3 regions of the Mesorhizobium sp. CA16 genome follow, and region 1 is predicted to be linked to each of the others. Evidence: predicted binding sites of a transcription regulator. Region 1 holds the regulator's gene; each other region holds the start of a gene.
The links. Region 1 encodes LexA, which represses DNA repair genes until DNA is damaged. Its sites were predicted from a motif close to TGTTCNNNNTGTGTTCNG; they were not measured.
Positions count from the first base shown of each region.

Region 2: LB525_RS07570 (sel1 repeat family protein) is a predicted target of LexA. The motif match lies at 1,770-1,787, and genes of this name have one in related genera.
Region 3: LB525_RS06640 (ATP-dependent helicase) is a predicted target of LexA. The motif match lies at 2,222-2,239, and genes of this name have one in related genera.

Region 1 covers NZ_JAIUHP010000005.1:155,225-161,161, forward strand. Annotated here, with positions in the region: gene LB525_RS10025 (ComEC/Rec2 family competence protein) at 1-1,061, shown strand, start outside; gene lexA (transcriptional repressor LexA) at 1,098-1,832, opposite strand; gene kynU (kynureninase) at 2,266-3,513, shown strand; gene LB525_RS10040 (alpha/beta hydrolase) at 3,561-4,391, shown strand; gene glp (gephyrin-like molybdotransferase Glp) at 4,440-5,645, opposite strand; gene moaC (cyclic pyranopterin monophosphate synthase MoaC) at 5,645-5,937, opposite strand, start outside.
Region 2 covers NZ_JAIUHP010000003.1:324,067-330,003, forward strand. Annotated here, with positions in the region: gene LB525_RS07565 (ABC transporter substrate-binding protein) at 1-1,001, opposite strand, end outside; gene LB525_RS07570 (sel1 repeat family protein) at 1,369-1,635, opposite strand; gene LB525_RS07575 (hypothetical protein) at 1,815-2,003, shown strand; gene LB525_RS07580 (DUF2147 domain-containing protein) at 2,073-2,414, shown strand; gene LB525_RS28510 (hypothetical protein) at 2,762-2,896, shown strand; gene LB525_RS07585 (hypothetical protein) at 2,963-3,157, shown strand; gene LB525_RS07590 (AMP nucleosidase) at 3,433-4,890, shown strand; gene LB525_RS07595 (endonuclease/exonuclease/phosphatase family protein) at 4,991-5,937, shown strand, end outside.
Region 3 covers NZ_JAIUHP010000003.1:147,106-153,042, forward strand. Annotated here, with positions in the region: gene LB525_RS06620 (hypothetical protein) at 1-288, opposite strand, end outside; gene LB525_RS06625 (LysR substrate-binding domain-containing protein) at 402-1,370, shown strand; gene LB525_RS06630 (hypothetical protein) at 1,640-1,822, opposite strand; gene LB525_RS06635 (hypothetical protein) at 1,954-2,121, shown strand; gene LB525_RS06640 (ATP-dependent helicase) at 2,265-4,346, shown strand; gene LB525_RS06645 (DUF982 domain-containing protein) at 4,529-4,831, shown strand; gene LB525_RS06650 (sterol desaturase family protein) at 4,895-5,710, opposite strand.

The sequences.
Region 1 (5,937 bases):
ACTATCGCGCCGGCAAAACGACCGCGCCGCCGGCAAAGCGTTCGTTTCTCGGGTTCTTATCGCGAAAACTGGCGATTGGAGCGGGTGGCGCCGCCGTGACGTCGCTCATCGCGGGCAGCGCAACATTGTTGTTTGCCATCTGGCACTTCCAGCGGGTGTCGCCGCTCAGCCTGCTGGCCAATCTGGCGGTCATGCCGATCGTCTCATTGGTCGTCATGCCGTTCGCCGTGCTGAGCGCGCTGGCCATGCCCTTCGGCTTAGACGGTCCCTTCCTCTTTGTCATGGGCAAAGGCCTGACGGCGATGATCGCCATTTCGGCATGGATTTCCGAGCGCTCACCGGTCGACGCCGTGGGGCTGATCTCGATCCAGTCGGTGCTGCTGGCGACGGTCGCGCTGGTCATCGCGACCATGGCTACCACTTGGCTGAGGCTTGCCGCCGTACCTTTCGCGCTCGCTGCGCTGCTGGCCATTCCGCACGTCCGCACACCGGACGTGCTTATCTCGGAGGATGCGCATCTGGTGGCGATGCCGATCGGCGGCGGCGAGCTTGCCGTCAATCGCGAACGCTCCAACGAGTTCACCACCGACAACTGGAAACGGGCGCTGAAAGCCGAGGAGATCGTGCCGCCAGAAAGGTTCGCCAAAGATACGCTGGACATTGCCGATCCCGCCGACCTGCCGCCCGGCTCGCCCTTCTATTGCAGCGGCGATCTCTGCATCGGTCGGCATCCTTCCGGCGCGATCGTCGCGCTCGCCGAGACCCGCGACACCGCCCGGCCGGCCTGCGGCTTCGCCGACCTCATCGTCATCAACGACGCCACGGCCTATAACCCGTGCCGCGATCCGCGTGTGCTCGTCGTCACCAAGCGGCAGCTGGCGCGCGACGGCAGCGCCGCCGTTTTCTTCGATCCGCAATCGGCAACCGCGCGGCCAACCGTCCGCTACGCGGTCGTAGAACCATACCGACCCTGGCACGAGCAGCGGAAATACACGCGCGAGGCGAGGGGACTGGCGCCCTATAAGCAGCCGGAAAAACCAGCCGCCGCACCGGCCCAATAGATTGTCGTTCGGGCGAAGAAGGCCGGGCAGTTCTGCTCAGTAGCGGCGGATAAGTCCGACGAGCTTGCCCTGAACCTTGACCCGATCCGGTCCGAAGATCCGGGTCTCATAGGCCGGGTTGGCGGCCTCGAGCGCGATCGAGGCACCCTTGCGGCGGAAACGCTTAAGCGTCGCCTCCTCATCGTCGACCAGCGCCACCACGATCTCACCCGGGCTTGCCGTGTTCGCATTGCGGATGATGACGGTGTCGCCGTCGAAGATGCCGGCCTCGATCATCGAGTCGCCCTTGACCTCCAACGCGTAATGCTCGCCGCCCATGATCATGTCCGGCGGCACCGAGATCGAATGCGTCTGGTGCTGGATGGCGTCAATCGGCACGCCGGCGGCGATGCGGCCCATCACCGGAATGGATACGGCCGCCGCGGCCTCGTCGTCATTGCTTGGCGTCGGGGTGCGTGATGGAGTCGTCGGCTTGATCTGGCGACTGAGATTGCCTTGGCCGCCCTGGATGACGCTCGGCGAAAACTTCTTCGCGGCATTCAGGCCAGGCGCGATCGAGTCGGGCAGGCGCAGCACTTCCAGCGCGCGCGCCCGATTCGGCAGCCGGCGAATGAAGCCGCGTTCTTCCAGCGCCGTGATCAGCCGGTGGATGCCGGACTTGGAGGCAAGGTCGAGCGCCTCCTTCATCTCATCGAATGATGGAGGAATCCCGCTCTCCTTCAGGCGTTCATGGATGAACATCAGGAGTTCATGTTGTTTGCGCGTCAGCATCGGCGGCCCCCACGGGTTCTGAAACCAGAATCAGAAAAACAAACCCAGAACAAACACTATCTGTTCCAGTTGTGTTCCGCAACCGTTTAAAGTTTAGTGAATTTGTTAAGGCTGCCGAAACAATGTCGCATCCGGTGACGGCCGGCTGCCCCTCCTGGGGCAGCGGCATTGATTCCGCTCGATTTTGGAGTTCCCCTTAAGCTGAAATACAACGCGACACGATCACGAAGCCGTGGTTGGGATCACGTCGGCTCGTACCGTAAGCGCGTGGCACCGTGAACGAAACGAACCCAAAATGCCAACCTTGGCGAAGTTCCGATCCGCAGTCTTCGCCGTCTATGGACCAGCTAACATAGGACCAAAGGTTCTTGCCCTGTCGCCGAGGGTGGTGAGACAACCCCCTTGGCCAGATCGAAATGGAGGCGGCAGCACAATGAGGGGAATTCCTGATCTCGCCGAAGTCGAGGCGATGGATGCCGCGGATCCGCTGCGCGCGACGCGCGATCGCTTCGTCTTGCCGGAAGGCGTCCTATATCTCGACGGCAATTCGCTGGGCGCTGCTTCGATCGACGCCTTCAGCGAGATCGAGACTGCCACGAGGCAGGAATGGGCGCGGGATCTCATCCGCGCCTGGAACACCGCCGGCTGGTTCGATATGCCCATCGAGCTAGGTGACCAGCTAGGACGGCTGATCGGCGCGAAACCCGGCCAGACGGTCGTTTGCGACACGACTTCGATCAATATCTACAAGGTCCTGCATGCGGCACTTGCAATGCGGCCCGAGCGTTCGGTGATTGTTGCCGAGGGCGACAGCTTTCCGACCGACCTCTACATGGCGGAAGGGGTCGCATCGACGCGGTCCGGCACGGTGCTGCGGCTCGAATGCGCAGATGCCCCGACGATTGAGGAACTGGTTGACGATCGCGTCGCGGTCATCCTGGTCAACCACGTCAACTACAAATCCGGCCGGCTGCGCGACATGGCGGCGCTCACCCGCAAGGCTCATGAAGCCGGTGCGCTGATCGTCTGGGACCTCTGCCACACGGCGGGTGCGCTGCCGGTGGATCTCGACGGCTCGAATGCCGATTTCGCCATCGGCTGCACCTACAAGTATCTCAATGGCGGGCCGGGCTCGCCAGCCTTCATCTACGCCGCGAACCGCCATCACCGCGACATTCGCCAGCCGCTCAGCGGCTGGTGGGGCCATGCCCGGCCTTTCGCGTTCGAGCAGGGCTACGCTGCGGGCACGGGCATCCGGCGGTTCCTGTGCGGAACGCAGCCGGTGCTGTCGATGCGCGCGCTGAAAGGGGCGCTGGATCTCTGGAACGATGTCGACATGAGGGCCGTGCGGAGAAAAAGCGTCGCGCTGACGGACCTGTTCATCCGGCTTGTCGAGGCCAGATGCGGCGGCTTCGGTCTTGAGCTGGAGAGCCCGCGCTCAGGCGCCGAGCGCGGCAGCCAGGTCTCGTTCGCACATCCGCATGGCTACCAGGTGATGCGTGCCTTAATCGAGCGCGGCGTGATCGGCGATTTCCGCGCGCCATCCACCATTCGTTTCGGCTTCACGCCGCTTTATGTCGGCTACCGCGATGTCTGGAATGCAGTCGAGGTGCTGCAGGACATCCTGCGCACTGGCGTCTGGCAAGACGCGCGCTTTGCCGTCAAAACAACCGTTACCTGACTTTAAATCGGCGATGCCGAACAAATGATCTGATCGCGGAGATACCGTTGCTGGGACATCGTATTGTCGACTGGGATGACGCTTATGCAAATGGCGCCAATATCGCCGGCGGCGACCGCTGGCCGGCGGCGTGGGATGGGCCGGCGCGGGCATTCCGCGAAAGGCTGCAGTCAGAGGGCAGGGCGCGGCTCGATGTTATCTACGGCGAAGCGCCGCGCAATCGCTTCGACCTGTTTCTCCCGTCTGCGGCGCCAAAGGGGCTCGTTGTGTTCATCCACGGCGGCTATTGGATGGAGTCGGACAAGAGCTCCTGGTCGCATCTGGCTGGAGGCGCGCTCGGCCGCGGCTTTGCCGTCGCCATGCCCTCCTACACGCTGTGCCCGCAGACCAGGATCAGCGGCATAGTCGGCGAGGCCGCGGCAGCGATCGAGAAGGCGGCGGCCATGGTCGATGGTCCGCTGATGCTGACCGGGCACTCGGCCGGCGGGCATCTCGCGAGCCGAATGGTGACCACGGTCTCACCGCTATCATCCGATGTGGCGCGGCGCATACGCAAGGTCGTTTCGATTTCAGGCCTGCACGACCTTCGGCCGCTGATGTTCACAGCGCTGAACGAGACCCTGAACATCGACGAGCCGGAAGCGCGGAGCGAAAGCCCGGCATTGTTGCGGCCTCGACAGGGAGCCTGCATCACCTGCTGGGCCGGCGGCGGCGAGCGTGCGGAATTCCTGCGCCAGAGCGCGTTGCTCGCCAACATCTGGACCGGGCTCGGCGCCTCCACCCGTTCAGTGGTCGAGCCGGACCGACATCATTTCAACATTGTCGATGGCCTCGCCGACCCGGATCATCCCCTGACCCGTACGCTGGTGGACGAATAAGGGTTACGATCGACTTCGTCGACGTATCAGGATCGACTTCGTCGACGCCTAGCGCAGCATGAGCACGCTGCATTCAGCGCCGGCTTCCGCCGCCGGCGCAAAGGGCTCGCGCACGATCAGGCCGTTGGCGTCGGCGAGCATCCGCAGCATCGAGGAGTCCTGGATTCCGAAAGGTATCGCGACCAAGGTGCCGGCGTCCTCGCGCACGACGGCGCGCACATAGTCCTGCCTAAGGTCGTTGGCCCGCATCGCGGTGCCAAGCCGGGCCGTTCGCATATCCTGATGGTGATCGCGGCCACCGAGCCGGGCAAGCAGCGGTTTCAGGAAGAGTTGCGAGCAGACAATGCTTGCCACCGGATTGCCGGGCAGGCCGATGCAGCGGATATGGCCAAGCCGGCCAAACATCAGTGGTTTGCCGGGGCGCATGGCGATTTTCCAGAAATCGAGCTGCATGCCTTCGCCGGTCAGCACGCTATGGACGAGGTCGTGGTCGCCGACCGAGGCGCCGCCGAGCGTGACGATGACATCGGCGTCCGCCTCGACCGCTTTCCGGACCAGCGCGGCAATCGCCTCCTGGCGGTCGGCGGCGATGCCGAGATCGAGCGCGAGCGCGCCGACCGACTGGGCGGCGGCTCCAACGCCGTAGGCATTCGACGAAATGATCTGGCCGGGGCCGAGCGCGCTGCCCGGGGGCAGCAATTCGTCGCCGGTGGCGATGATCGCGACCAGCGGCCGGCGCACGACGTTCAGGGCTGGGTGGTTGGCCGAGGCCGCCAGCGAAAGGGCCGCCGCATCGAGAACGCGGCCCTTTTCGAGCAGCACGTCGCCCTGGCCGAAGTCGAGCCCGCGGCGACGCACATTGCGTCCTTCCGCGGTCGGCTCCGTCACTTCGATCCTGCCATTGCAGAGATCGCGGACGTTTTCCTGGATGACGACCGTGTCGGCGCCCTCCGGCAACGGCGCTCCGGTGAAGATGCGCACGGCCTGGCCTTCCCCGACGGTTCCGGAGAAACCGCGCCCGGCAGGCGCCATGCCGATGACCTCGAGTAGCGCCGGCGCCGAGGCGACATCGGAGAAGCGCGCGGCATAGCCGTCCATCGCGGAGGCATCGAAAGGTGGCTGCGTGCGCAGCGCGACCACCGGCTCGGCCAGCACCCGGCCCGCCGCGTCAGCCAGCGGAACGCGCTCGCCCGGCAGAGCCGTCACGCCGTCGAGCAGGCGTTCGAGCGCCTCGGTGACCGGGAGCAAGGCCATTATGAACCTGCCTTGTAGTCGCCTGATTTGCCGCCGGTCTTCTCGACCAGCCGGACGCCGGAAATCACCATCCCGCGGTCCGCTGCCTTGGCCATGTCGTAGATGGTGAGGCAGGCTACCGAAGCGGCGGTCAGCGCCTCCATCTCCACGCCCGTCTTGCCGGTGACGCGGGCGAGCGCGGTGACCTTGAGACCTGGCAAGGAATGGTCCGGCTCGATCTCGACGCCAACTTTGGTCAGAAGCAGCGGATGGCAGAGCGGGATCAGTTCGTGCGTCTTCTTTGCGGCCATGA
Region 2 (5,937 bases), on a different contig from region 1:
TCCTTGAGCGCCTCCGCGACCTTGGCCGGATCGTCGGTGCCGGCGCGCTTGACGCCTTCGGCCACAGCCTGGATCACGGCATAGGAGAACAGCGTGAAGCCCTCGGGCGTGAAGCCGCCGGCCTTGATCTTGGCGACCGCGTCCTTCGCTTCAGGCTTGGCCTGCGGGTCCGACGGGAAGACGAACATGGTGCCTTCACCGGCCGGGCCGGCAACCTGCCAGAATTCCGGCGAAGCGATCGAGTCCGGCATGATCAGCTGGAACTTGACGTTCTGCTCGGCCGCCTGACGCAGGATCAGACCCGCCTCGGGGTGATAGCCGCCGAAATAGACGACGTCGGCCTTCAGTTCCTTCAGCTTGGTGACGAGGGCCGAATAGTCCTTCTCACCGGCATTGATGCCTTCGTAGTCGACTTCCTTGAGACCGCCGGCATTCATCGTCGCCTTCACGGCGTCGGCAACGCCCTGGCCGTAGGCGCTCTTGTCGTGCAGGACGACAACGTTCTTGCCGGCGTATTTCTTGGCGATCCAGGGGCCGATGAAGGCGCCCTGCGCGTCGTCACGCGTGTAGAGGCGCATGATGGTCGGCCAGCCGGCCTTGGCGGCGGCGTCGGTCAGCACCGGGTTGGACGAGGCGGGGCTCATCATCAGCGTGCCGGCTTCGGCATAGACGGCCGAGGCCGGAATGCTGGAGCCCGAGCAGGCATGGCCGTCGACGAATTTGACGCCGTTGGCGACGATGCGGTTGGCGACCGAGACCGCCTGCTTGGGATCGCACTGGTCGTCCTCGATGTCGAGCTTTATCTGGGAGCCGTTGACGCCGCCAGCCGCATTGATCGCGTCGGCGGCGGCCTGCGCGCCCTGCTTGAACTGGTCACCGATGGTGGCGAGCTGGCCGGTCATGGGGCCGACCACCGAAATGGTGATGTCGTCGGCGAAGGCAACCGGGGCGCTCATCATCAGGCCAAAAGCGGCCGCGCTCAAAATACCCAATTTTTTCATGACTATAAGAACTCCTCCACTTGCGCGTGCCGATCCGGCCGCGCTTCTTCCACAGAGCCGGGACAATTTCACCCTTCGCCGAAACTGTCGAGAGGACAGTGAGGCCGGCTTTGGTTCATTCCGACGAGGATTTCTTGGGCCACGCGCCTGATTGCCAAGTGTAATGCAAAAAGCCGCGCCGACCTTGTTTCGGTCGGTCACGGCTTTTGCAGTCGAGCTCCCCAGACGCCCCCGCGCCTGAAACCCGCTCGCTTCCCTGTTTTTTGCGTGGCCTCGGTTGTCTCAACCCGCCATGTTCTCGTTCTTCTTGACCGGCCGTCTTTTCGCGGCCTTGTCCCGATGAGCTCTGAGCGCTACGCGCTGAGGATCAGTGCATCGTCATCCATTCGCGGGCTTCGCGCAGCGCCGTGGCGATCTCGACTTTCGACATGGTGGCCGACAGTTCCGAGCGCAGCTCGGCGGCGCGGGCCGAGCCCTTGATCGCGGCGATGTTGAACCATTTGTGGGCGGCAACGACATCGGTCTCGCAATCGCGCCCCGTCGCATACATCATGCCCAGTTCGAAAAGAATGTCGGCCTGGGCAGTTGCCCCCATGGCGCCGAAGCCGTCCTCAAGCATTTCAAAGCGTGCCATTTCAATCCCCTGTCTGGCTCCCGAGAGCTGCCTCCTTTTCCCTTGGTATCCCCTCGGGGCGAGCCGCTCTTTCGATGCTTTCGAGGATGACGGCTGGCCTTGAATCCGTCGTTAAATGGCTTGCTTAATTTGAGGAAAACAAAGCTAAAACAAGAGGTAAACGCGGAAAACCGTTAAGCATGGGAATCCAGCGTTTCAGCCATTTTGCGTCAAATTCGATGAAAATTGCCGGCGGCGGAATCAAGACTTCGCTAACCACGGAAACCGAAGCGTTTTTCGATCGCGTTTATTTTCAGTCGGCCGCGCGGCGAAAATCCTTGCAACCTTCCGTCGCGGCACCGCTTTCGTTTTGGCGGCGGCTGGATTAGCTTTACCTTTGCGTAAGGGGCAGGTAGGCGGACTGGAGCCCGCCGCAACCCTATAGGGAGGTGGACACGATGTTTCGAAAGCTGACTGTGGCCCTGGCGGCCACCTTGATCATGGCGGGCGCCGCATGCGCCGACCCGATCGAAGGCAACTGGAAGACGCAGGCCGGCGACACCGCGGCGATCGGCGGGAGCGGTTCTTTCTCGATCACGCTCAAGACCGGCAAATACGCCGGCAAGACGATCGGCTCGCTGAAGGCGGCCGGCGACAACAAATATGCCGGCAGCATCACCGACCCGGCAAACGACAAGACCTATTCCGGCAAGGCGACGCTCTCGGGCACCGCGCTCAAGATGAGCGGCTGCGTCCTCGGCGGCCTGATCTGCAAGAGCCAGACCTGGCACAAGCTCTGAGCGCCAAACTCCAGACCATATGAGACGGCCAAGGGCGTTTCACCGTTTTTGCGGAACGGTGAAACGCCCTATTTCTTTGTTTGACGCAATCCCGGGCGGAGAACCGCTCACACTTTTCCTGGAATTGCGTCTTTGTTTGACGCAATCCCGGACGGAAAACCGCTCACACTTTTCCTGGAATTGCTCTACGCGGCCCCGTTTTCTTTCGGAGCGACAGCGCTCCGCCGCGCTGTGGCACCGGCACGGTGCAAGACTCTCGTCAATCAATTTGAACCGCAGATGAATACCTGTCTCAGAACCGGTTCAGAGGCCGTCAGGCATTTTCTCCCGCATTGAAGGAGAGAGAAATGCTTGCCCGTCGCTTCACCATCGTCTGCCTGCTGATGAGCCTGTTCGGCATGCTCTTCGCCATCCTGGTGGCGGAGGCCGGTCATTCGGCCCGCCCTTGGGAACGGCCGGTGCCCGCATTGTCGGCTTCGTGAACCAAATCGAGCGCTGAAACGACAAAGCTTAAAATCGACCAAGCTGGAAACCGGGATACCACCAAAATGAACCGCATCGCCGACAATGCAACGAAGATCCTCCGGCTGCTGCCGCGGGCGATGCTTATCCTGATGCTGCTGGCAGCCCCGGTGCTGGCGGTGCCGATGATGCGGGCCGATACAAGCCATAGGATCGAGGCGCCGCCGCACAAGAACACCAGCGTAGGCTTCGTGTTGCTGATCAGCCTGCAGCGGGGGTAGGTGTGACGATATACAGGTGAGGCCGGCCTGCGAAACGCGGCTTCCTGCGCTTCCGGTGCTCACGTAGCTCAAGTACGCTCCGCTCCGGTTCTCGGAATCCACCTTTCTCGACTCGGCCTGACCTGAATCGCGTCACACCTTGAATCGGAGCGATAACAAAAAATCTCCAGCTGGGTTGCGGTTCCTGTCCGCTCACCCCTCCCAACAGCTCTTCCAAATCTCTATATTGGGCCATGGAAAAGCGAATCTACCCCCAAGCCATCGACTCGGTCGTCATGCCGGAGCCCTTCGGCAAGCAGGACTTCCACGACGCCAGAAAGGCCGTCGCGGCGCTGCAGGCGCTGTACGACCGCAACACCAAATTCCTGCGCGATTCTTTCTCAGCCCTTGCAGCGGGCGGAGATGAAAGCAAGCGCTACCGGGCCTTCTATCCGCAGATCGGCGTCACCACGACCTCATTCAGCCAGGTCGACTCGCGCCAGGCCTATGGCCATATGCCGACGCCCGGCCATTTCGCCACCACGATCACGCAGCCGCAACTGTTCGAGAACTATCTCGTCGAGCAGCTTCGGCTCATCATGCGCAATCACGGCGTGACGGTGACGGTCTCGGAATCGACGACACCCATCCCGCTGCATTTCGCCTTCCTGGAAGGCACCTATGTCGACGGCGCCGCCGCCGAGCGCATCAAGCGACCGATCCGCGACCTGTTCGACGTGCCCGATCTCGACGGCACCGACGACCAGATCGCCAACGGCACTTTCGAGGTGGCGTTCGGCGAACCAAGGCCGCTGGCGCCGTTCACCGCGCAGCGCATCGATTATTCGCTGCACCGCATGACGCATTACACGGCGACCAGCCCGCAGCATTTCCAGAATTTCGTGCTGTTCACCAATTACCAGTTCTACATCGACGAATTCGTGGCGCGCGCCCGCGAGTTGATGGCCAATGGCGACAGCGGCTATGTCGAGTTCGTCGAACCCGGCAATGTCGTGACCAGGAACGGGGAGACGGTCCCGGAAGGAACGCCGCCGCACCGCCTGCCGCAGATGCCGGCCTACCACCTGAAGAAGCCGGGCCATGGCGGCATCAGCATGGTCAATATCGGCGTCGGCCCGTCCAACGCCAAAACCATCACCGACCATATAGCGGTGCTGAGGCCGCATGCCTGGGTGATGCTTGGCCACTGCGCCGGGCTGCGCAACACGCAGGCGTTGGGCGACTATGTGCTGGCGCATGCCTATGTGCGCGAGGACCATGTGCTCGACGACGACCTGCCGGTCTGGGTGCCGATCCCGCCGCTGGCCGAAATCCAGGTGGCGCTGCAGGAGGCGGTCGCCGAAGTGACCGGCCTGTCGGGCTACGACCTCAAGCGCATCATGCGCACCGGCACCGTCGCCACCATCGACAACCGCAACTGGGAGCTGCGCGACCAGCGCGGACCGGTGCAGCGCCTGTCGCAGTCCCGGGCCATCGCGCTCGACATGGAATCGGCCACCATCGCCGCCAACGGCTTCCGCTTCCGGGTGCCTTACGGGACGCTTCTGTGCGTTTCCGACAAGCCGCTGCATGGCGAACTGAAGCTGCCCGGCATGGCGACCGAGTTCTACAAGCGGCAGGTGGCGCAGCATCTGACCATCGGCATCAAGGCGATGGAGAAGCTGGCCGAAATGCCGATGGAGCGGCTGCATTCGCGCAAGCTCAGAAGCTTTTCCGAAACGGCATTCCAATAACCGAACGCCTGCCAGCGACCGGCGAGGCAATCGGTCGTCTTGCTTGGGCCGCAATTTGGCCGATAACCGGTCCGAACGGAAGACTGGGGCTTCGGAGAAAATGACAACGGGCGGTGCGCGCTTGAGCATGATGGCTCAGCTGATAGTCCTGGCGATGATAGCATGCTCGGCTGCGCTCTTGGCCGGGTTCTTCGGCGCGCTGCATCCGGCCTTCGATTCCTTCTCTCATTTCCGCATGCATCTGAGCCTGCTGACGGCCTTGCTCGCGCTGGCCCTGCTGGCCGGTCCCTACCGGCTGCAGGCCGTCGCCGTGCTGGTCTTCGCCATCGCCTGCTTCGCTACGACGACGGGCGCACTGCCCAGATTGTCGGCGCAGCAGGCGGTCGCAAAGCCGGCCGACCGCATCACCTACAGCCTGTTGCAGATGAACCTGCGCTTCAACAACCCGACGCCGAAGAAGGTGCTGTCGCTGATCGGCAGGACCAACCCGGACGTCATCACGCTCGACGAAGTGTCCGGCATGTGGGCGAAGGAGCTCAGCTATATCGCCGGCGCCTACCCCTATCGTATCCTGTGCGACTACCCCAACGGCATTTTCGGCGTCGCGCTGCTCTCGCGCCGTCCCTTCGCCGCCGGCACCGCGCCGCGTTGCGAGCCGCGCGGCGCGATGGCTACCGCCATGATCGATTTCGGTGGCATTCCGGTCAATGTCGCCGCGATCCATCTCAGCTGGCCGTGGCCGAAGGAGCAATACTGGCAGATCGGCGAACTGGCGCAACCGCTGGCCGCGCTCGGCGAGACCGCCATCATGGCAGGCGACTGCAATGCCGTGCCGTGGAGCGCGGCGGTGCGGCGGGTGGCGCGAATGAGCGGTATGACTCTGATGCCTTCGGCCGGTCCGACCTGGATCCACCGCACGCTGCCTGACTTTCTGCGCCGCTATGCGGGCCTGCCGATCGACCAGGTGTTCAGCAAGGGCGGGGTGACGATCCTGTCATCGGCCCGGCTGGAGGACATCGGCTCCGACCATTTGCCGGTCCTGGTCGA
Region 3 (5,937 bases), on a different contig from region 1:
CATCATGTCGGACAATCTTTCCAGGCGCAGCTTGTCGTGCAAGAGCTCCTTGATCTCGGGAATATAGCGGTCGGCACCAGTGATGAAGGTGAGGTCGAGGTGCTTGTGCACGGCATGGCTGGCCTTCAATTTGAGCGCCGCTTCTTCGATGGCGGCAAGCAGAGCCGGGTCGTAACCGTGACGATACTGGGCGACGCCGAAACCCGACACTTTCCAGGAGGTCTCATGACCAATGATGGCCTCGCGGCTCATTGCACAGCGCAGTTCGGGAATTGTATGGGCGTTCATTCTATTTTCTCCAAGATGGGGGCAACACTTGGTTAACAGTCATTTAAACGCCTACCCCTGTAAATTTAGGAATGCTGGTGGTAGCGTAAGCCCAGCTTAAGGTCGAAAACCCCGTGCGACTGCTCAGTCAGGTTAACCTCAACTCACTGAAAATCGTGGAGAGCGCCGCGAGGCACAGGAATTTCACGCGCGCCGGCGAAGAGCAATTCATCACCGCTTCCGCCGTCAGCCAGCGCGTGAAGAGCCTGGAGGATCAGCTGCGCTTCAAGATCTTCGAGCGTGGCGGCAACGCGGTGTCGCTGACGCCGGAGGGCGAGACCTATGTGGCGCGCGTGCGCGAGGCGCTGGAGCGGATAGTGGCGGCCAGCATGGAGGCAACCGGCCAGTCGCAGGCGCATGTGTTGCGGATCTGCGTGCTGCCGACCTTTGCGGCGCGCTGGCTGTTTCCGCGGCTTTCGGCCTTCCAGCATCAATATTCCGATATTGAGATGCGGGTGTCGACCTCTTACGCCACGCATGAATTCTCGACTTCCGAATACGACCTCGAAATCCGTTATGGCGACGGCAACTTCCCCGGTCTCACGTCGGAGCTGCTGTTCAAGGAAGATCTGACGCCGGTGTGCAGCCGCAAACTCTTCCATGAGGTGCTGGGCGACAAACCGCTGTCGAAGGTGGTGCCGGAGGATCTGCGCTACTTCACGCTGCTACACTCTGACACGTGCACGCAGAACTGGCAGTCGTGGCTGGGCTTTGCCGGCGCAAGCTTCGTGCTTGGCGAAACGAGGAGCGTCTATTTCGATAGCTGCATGATGTCCTACGAAGCGGCCAATGCCGGCATGGGCTTTGCCGTCGCCAACCGCGCCTATATGGCAAGCGACATCCGCGCCGAACGGCTGGTGGCCCCCTTCGCGGTCCACCATCCCAACACGGCGGGTTGGTATTTCGTCAGCCCCATCAAGGCGGTCGGCGCCCGCAAGGTCGAGCTGTTCAAGCGGTGGATCATGGCCGAAGCGGCGCTGACGCAGCGCCAGTTGGACATCGAGATCGCCAACGTGCCGGTACGGCGCGTGGCGATGGCGTGAAGGCCAGTCTTCCACGGATGCTCATTTGAGCGAATGCCGCACCATCGGAGGCCTCGCAATGACGGGCTCTGCAGAATTTCGTAATTTTCCGGTGGCTCCATAGCCGGCTACCGCGATCGCACCATGACGCGAAGCGGAGACTCAGCTATCTTGTGTTGTGCGGCGGGCCTGATTTTCCCGCTTGGCCGGCGCTACCGAGCTTCCTCCCAAGCAGCGCCGGCCTTCTTCGTTTCGGCCCGACGATAATCTGGGCAAGCCCGGCCTTGGCGCTATTGCTTCGGCGGCGTGCCCGGCTGGTCTCCGCCGGTGGTCGATTTCGGCACAGGGTTCTTGTCGACCTGAGGGTTCTGGTTGACTTCATCGCCCGGCGCCTTGGTGGGCGGCACGCTGTTGTCGCAGGCGGCGAGCACGAGCCCTGCCGCAAGAGCCAGCAGCACAGGAAGCTTCTTCATGACGACCTCCTCTCGTTCGCTCCTTGGGGCAAACGGGGCGGTGGCGGTTTGGTTGCGTTGACCGGCGGGAACCAACCGATCCGAGTCCGGTTGGAATCCCGAGCCAATCGAACGCAACGAGGAAACTGATCATGGTCCGCCTTCTGCTTGCCGGGCTTTTTGCCTACACCGCCTATCGCGTTGCCGTGAGGATCATCGACGAAGTGCCTGGAGACGTCGCGCCGCTGGATATGCCGGGCGACGAAAGGCGCAATTTGCGGCGCCAGTCGGCGGCGATGGGGGTCGAGCCGAAGCGGTAGCGGCTCTTTCGATTGGGAATAGCCCCTTCCGGTGAAGCGTGGATGCCGACGCAGCCCCTCTCCGGCCGCTTCGCGGCCACCTCTTCCCGCTCGCGGGGCGAGGAAATTATTGCGAACAAAGCGGAAACGATGCTTGATGGGCGATGAACATCGCCGCTCGTGATTCGTCCTTCGAGGCGCCCGCCTATCTTGGCCGGCTGAACGACGCGCAGCGGCTGGCGGTGATGCATGGCGACGGCAAGGTGGCGGCGCCGCTGCTGGTGATCGCCGGCGCCGGCTCCGGCAAGACCAACACGCTGGCGCATCGCGTCGCCCATCTGATCGTCAAGGGCGCCGATCCGCGCCGCATTCTGTTGATGACCTTCTCGCGCCGCGCGGCGGCCGAGATGGCCAAGCGCGTCGAGCGCATTGCCGGCGAGGTGCTGGGGCGCGACGCGGCAATCATCGCCGACGCGCTGGCCTGGGCCGGCACTTTCCACGGCATCGGCGCGCGACTGCTGCGCGACTATGCCGAACAGATCGGCCTCGACCCGGCCTTCACCATCCATGACCGCGAGGATTCCGCTGACCTGATGAACCTTGCGCGGCACGAGCTGGGATTCTCGAAGACCGAAAGCCGCTTTCCTACCAAAGGCACCTGTCTGCAGATCTATTCGCGGGCGGTGAATGCGCAGGCACCGCTGGGAGAAGTGCTTGGGTCGGCCTTCCCTTGGTGCTCAGGATGGGCCGAACAGCTGAAAGAGCTGTTCGCGGCCTATGTCGAGGCCAAGCAGGCGCAGAATGTTCTCGATTACGACGACCTGCTGCTCTACTGGGCGCAGATGGCGGCCGAGCCGGAGATCGCGGCGCATCTCGGCGGTCGCTTCGATCATGTGCTGGTCGACGAATACCAGGACACCAACCGGCTGCAGGCCTCGATCCTTCTGGCGCTGAAGCCGGACGGCGCCGGGCTGACCGTGGTGGGCGACGACGCGCAGTCGATCTATTCCTTCCGCGCTGCCGAAGTGCGCAACATCCTCGATTTCCCAAAGCAGTTCGTGCAAGCAGCCGCGGTGATCATGCTGGAGCGCAATTACCGCTCGACCGAGACGATCCTGGCCGCCGCCAACAAGGTGATCGGCGAGGCCAGCGAGCGCTTCACCAAGAATCTGTGGACAGAGCGCCGGTCCTCGCACAAGCCGCAACTGGTCAGCGTGCGCGACGAGGCCGAGCAGGCCAACTATGTATGCCAGGCGATCCTGGCCGAGCGCGAGACGGGCACGGCGCTGAAGGCACAGGCGGTGCTGTTCCGCACCTCGAGCCATAGCGGGCCGCTGGAGGTGGAGCTGACGCGCCGCAACATTCCCTTCGTCAAGTTCGGCGGCTTGAAATTCCTCGATGCCGCGCATGTCAAGGACATGCTGGCGATGCTGCGTTTTGCCGAGAACCCGCGCGACCGCGTCGCCGGTTTTCGCGTGCTGCAGCTCATGCCGGGCATCGGCCCGTCCGCCGCCTCGCAGATCGTCGACGCCATGGCGACGTCGCTCGACGAGACGCTGGGCCTCGCACGGTTCCGGCCGCCGCAGCGCGCGGCGCAGGACTGGCCGGTCTTCCTCGACATCTATGCCGGCTTACGCGCCGGCGCGAAATGGCCGGCCGACCTCGAGCGGATCAGGCTGTGGTACGAGCCGCATCTGGAGCGCATCCATGAGGATGCGATCACGCGCCGGGCCGATCTCCTCCAGCTTGAGCAGATCGCATCGACATATCCGTCGCGCGAGCGCTTCCTGACCGAGCTCACCCTCGACCCGCCCGACGCCACAAGCGACCAGGCCGGGCCGCCGCATCGCGACGAGGACTATCTCATCCTATCGACCATCCATTCGGCCAAGGGCCAGGAATGGAAGAACGTCTTCGTGCTCAACACCGTTGACGGCTGCATCCCGGCCGATCTCGGCGTCGGCACCAAGGAGGACATCGAGGAGGAGCGGCGCCTGCTCTATGTGGCGATGACCCGGGCCAAGGACAGCCTGCATCTCGTCGTGCCGCAGCGCTTTTATCCGCACAACCAGGCGGCGCGCGGCGACCGCCACGTCTATGCCTCGCGCACGCGCTTCATCCCGGCCTCGATGCTTTCGGCCTTCGAGCAGTCGTCCTGGGCGAGCGCCGCGCTCAAGGACGACCCGCGCCAGCGGCCGGGCGTCAAGGTCGATCTCGGAGCCCGCATGCGCGGCATGTGGAAATAGGCTGCCTGGCCGTTGCAGCGACTGCAAGGCAAAGAGCCCGATTTGTCTCCGCGCCAGCGGGGGCACGCCATCCTTGAGAAAACAGCGGCATGCGTGGAACCTCCCGCCGCAAGCCGCGTTGTGTGGCGTCCTTCCCCAGCCAGGGAGGCTCGCCGCCTCCGCAGCCAACTGACGAGGTCCGAATGCACGACAGGACGTTCTTCACACCGGTCGCCCTCAGCGTCGGCGCCGGCCACAAGCGCATGATCGCCTCGCTGTTCGAGATGCATGATTTCCTGACCGAGTTCCCGCCGTCGCGCCGCCGCCTCAGCTATGGCGCCGCGGTGAAGGCCTGCGAGGCCGCGCGGAATGGAGAAATCCCGGTCGAGGTCGCGCGCGATGCGCTGATCACCTTCGCGGTGACGGCAGGCGTCTTGTGGCCTTCGGAGCAGCCGGTCGTCTCGGTCAAGCCGGTGGCGCGCGGCTATGGCGGCTTCGCCGCCTGAATTTTACAATAGAACACCGCCCTCCCGGAAAACCCGCCCTCAGTGGCGGGTTTTTCCGTGACGTCATTCCGGCTTGACGGCCGCCGGTAACGTTTCTGCGATCGGCGCGACCGGTTCGGCCGCGGTCACGAAGGGATAGACGAGCTGCTGGTGATAGAGCTGCGGCACCGGCTCGTCGATGCCGTATTTTTCCGGCATATGTTGCGGCATGAACAAGGTGCCGCCGATCAGATCGAGGACGGGCAACTGTCCGGCGAAGTTCTTGTCATAGGCCTGGCGTTCGTTGGCATGGTGCCAGTGATGAAACTGCGGCGAGGCAATCAGCCATCTCAGCGGCCCGAACTTGATGCGGGTGTTGGAGTGAATGAACACCGACTGCCAGTGATAGATCAGCACATAGATGAGAACCGCTTCGCCGGAAAAACCCAGGGCGAAGAGCGGCAGGAACGAAGCCGACTTGGTCAGGATCTGATCCACCGGATGCACGCGGTGGCCGGCCAGCCAGTCCATCTCCTCGATCGAGTGATGGATGGCGTGAAAACGCCACAGGAACGGCACCGCGTGAAAGGCGCGATGGGCAAAGTAGAAGCCTATATCGGCGATGAGCAGGGCCTCGATCGTCTGCGGCCATAAAGGCTGCGACCGGACGGCGGCCGAAAGCGCCTCGGGAACGACGCGCGGGATCACCAGCATCGCAGCGCCGATCACCAGCAACAGGCCGAACTTGATGACGATGCCGTTGAAGAGCAGATAGAAGACGTCGTTCAGCCAATGCCGGCGCGTGGCCGATTGCTCGGCATGCAGCGGCAGGAGCTGCTCGAGCGGAATGAAGATGAGGGCGATGACCAGCACCGCCTTGTAGTCGATGAGATCGAACACGGTCGCTCGCGGATCGGCTGAGGCCAGTCTCCGACACTAGCCGCCAAAGATGAACGGACCGTTGCTGGCATACGCGGCGCTGCGAAATCGCGTGAGAACTTTTCGACGGCTGCGTGAAACACCACACGGGCGGTTGCCGTTCACCATGTCAGTTGCGGACGCGCTTTAAGTCTTTGTTTTGATGCATGTCGTTGTCCCGGAACCGTTGCACACTTCCGGGCTACATG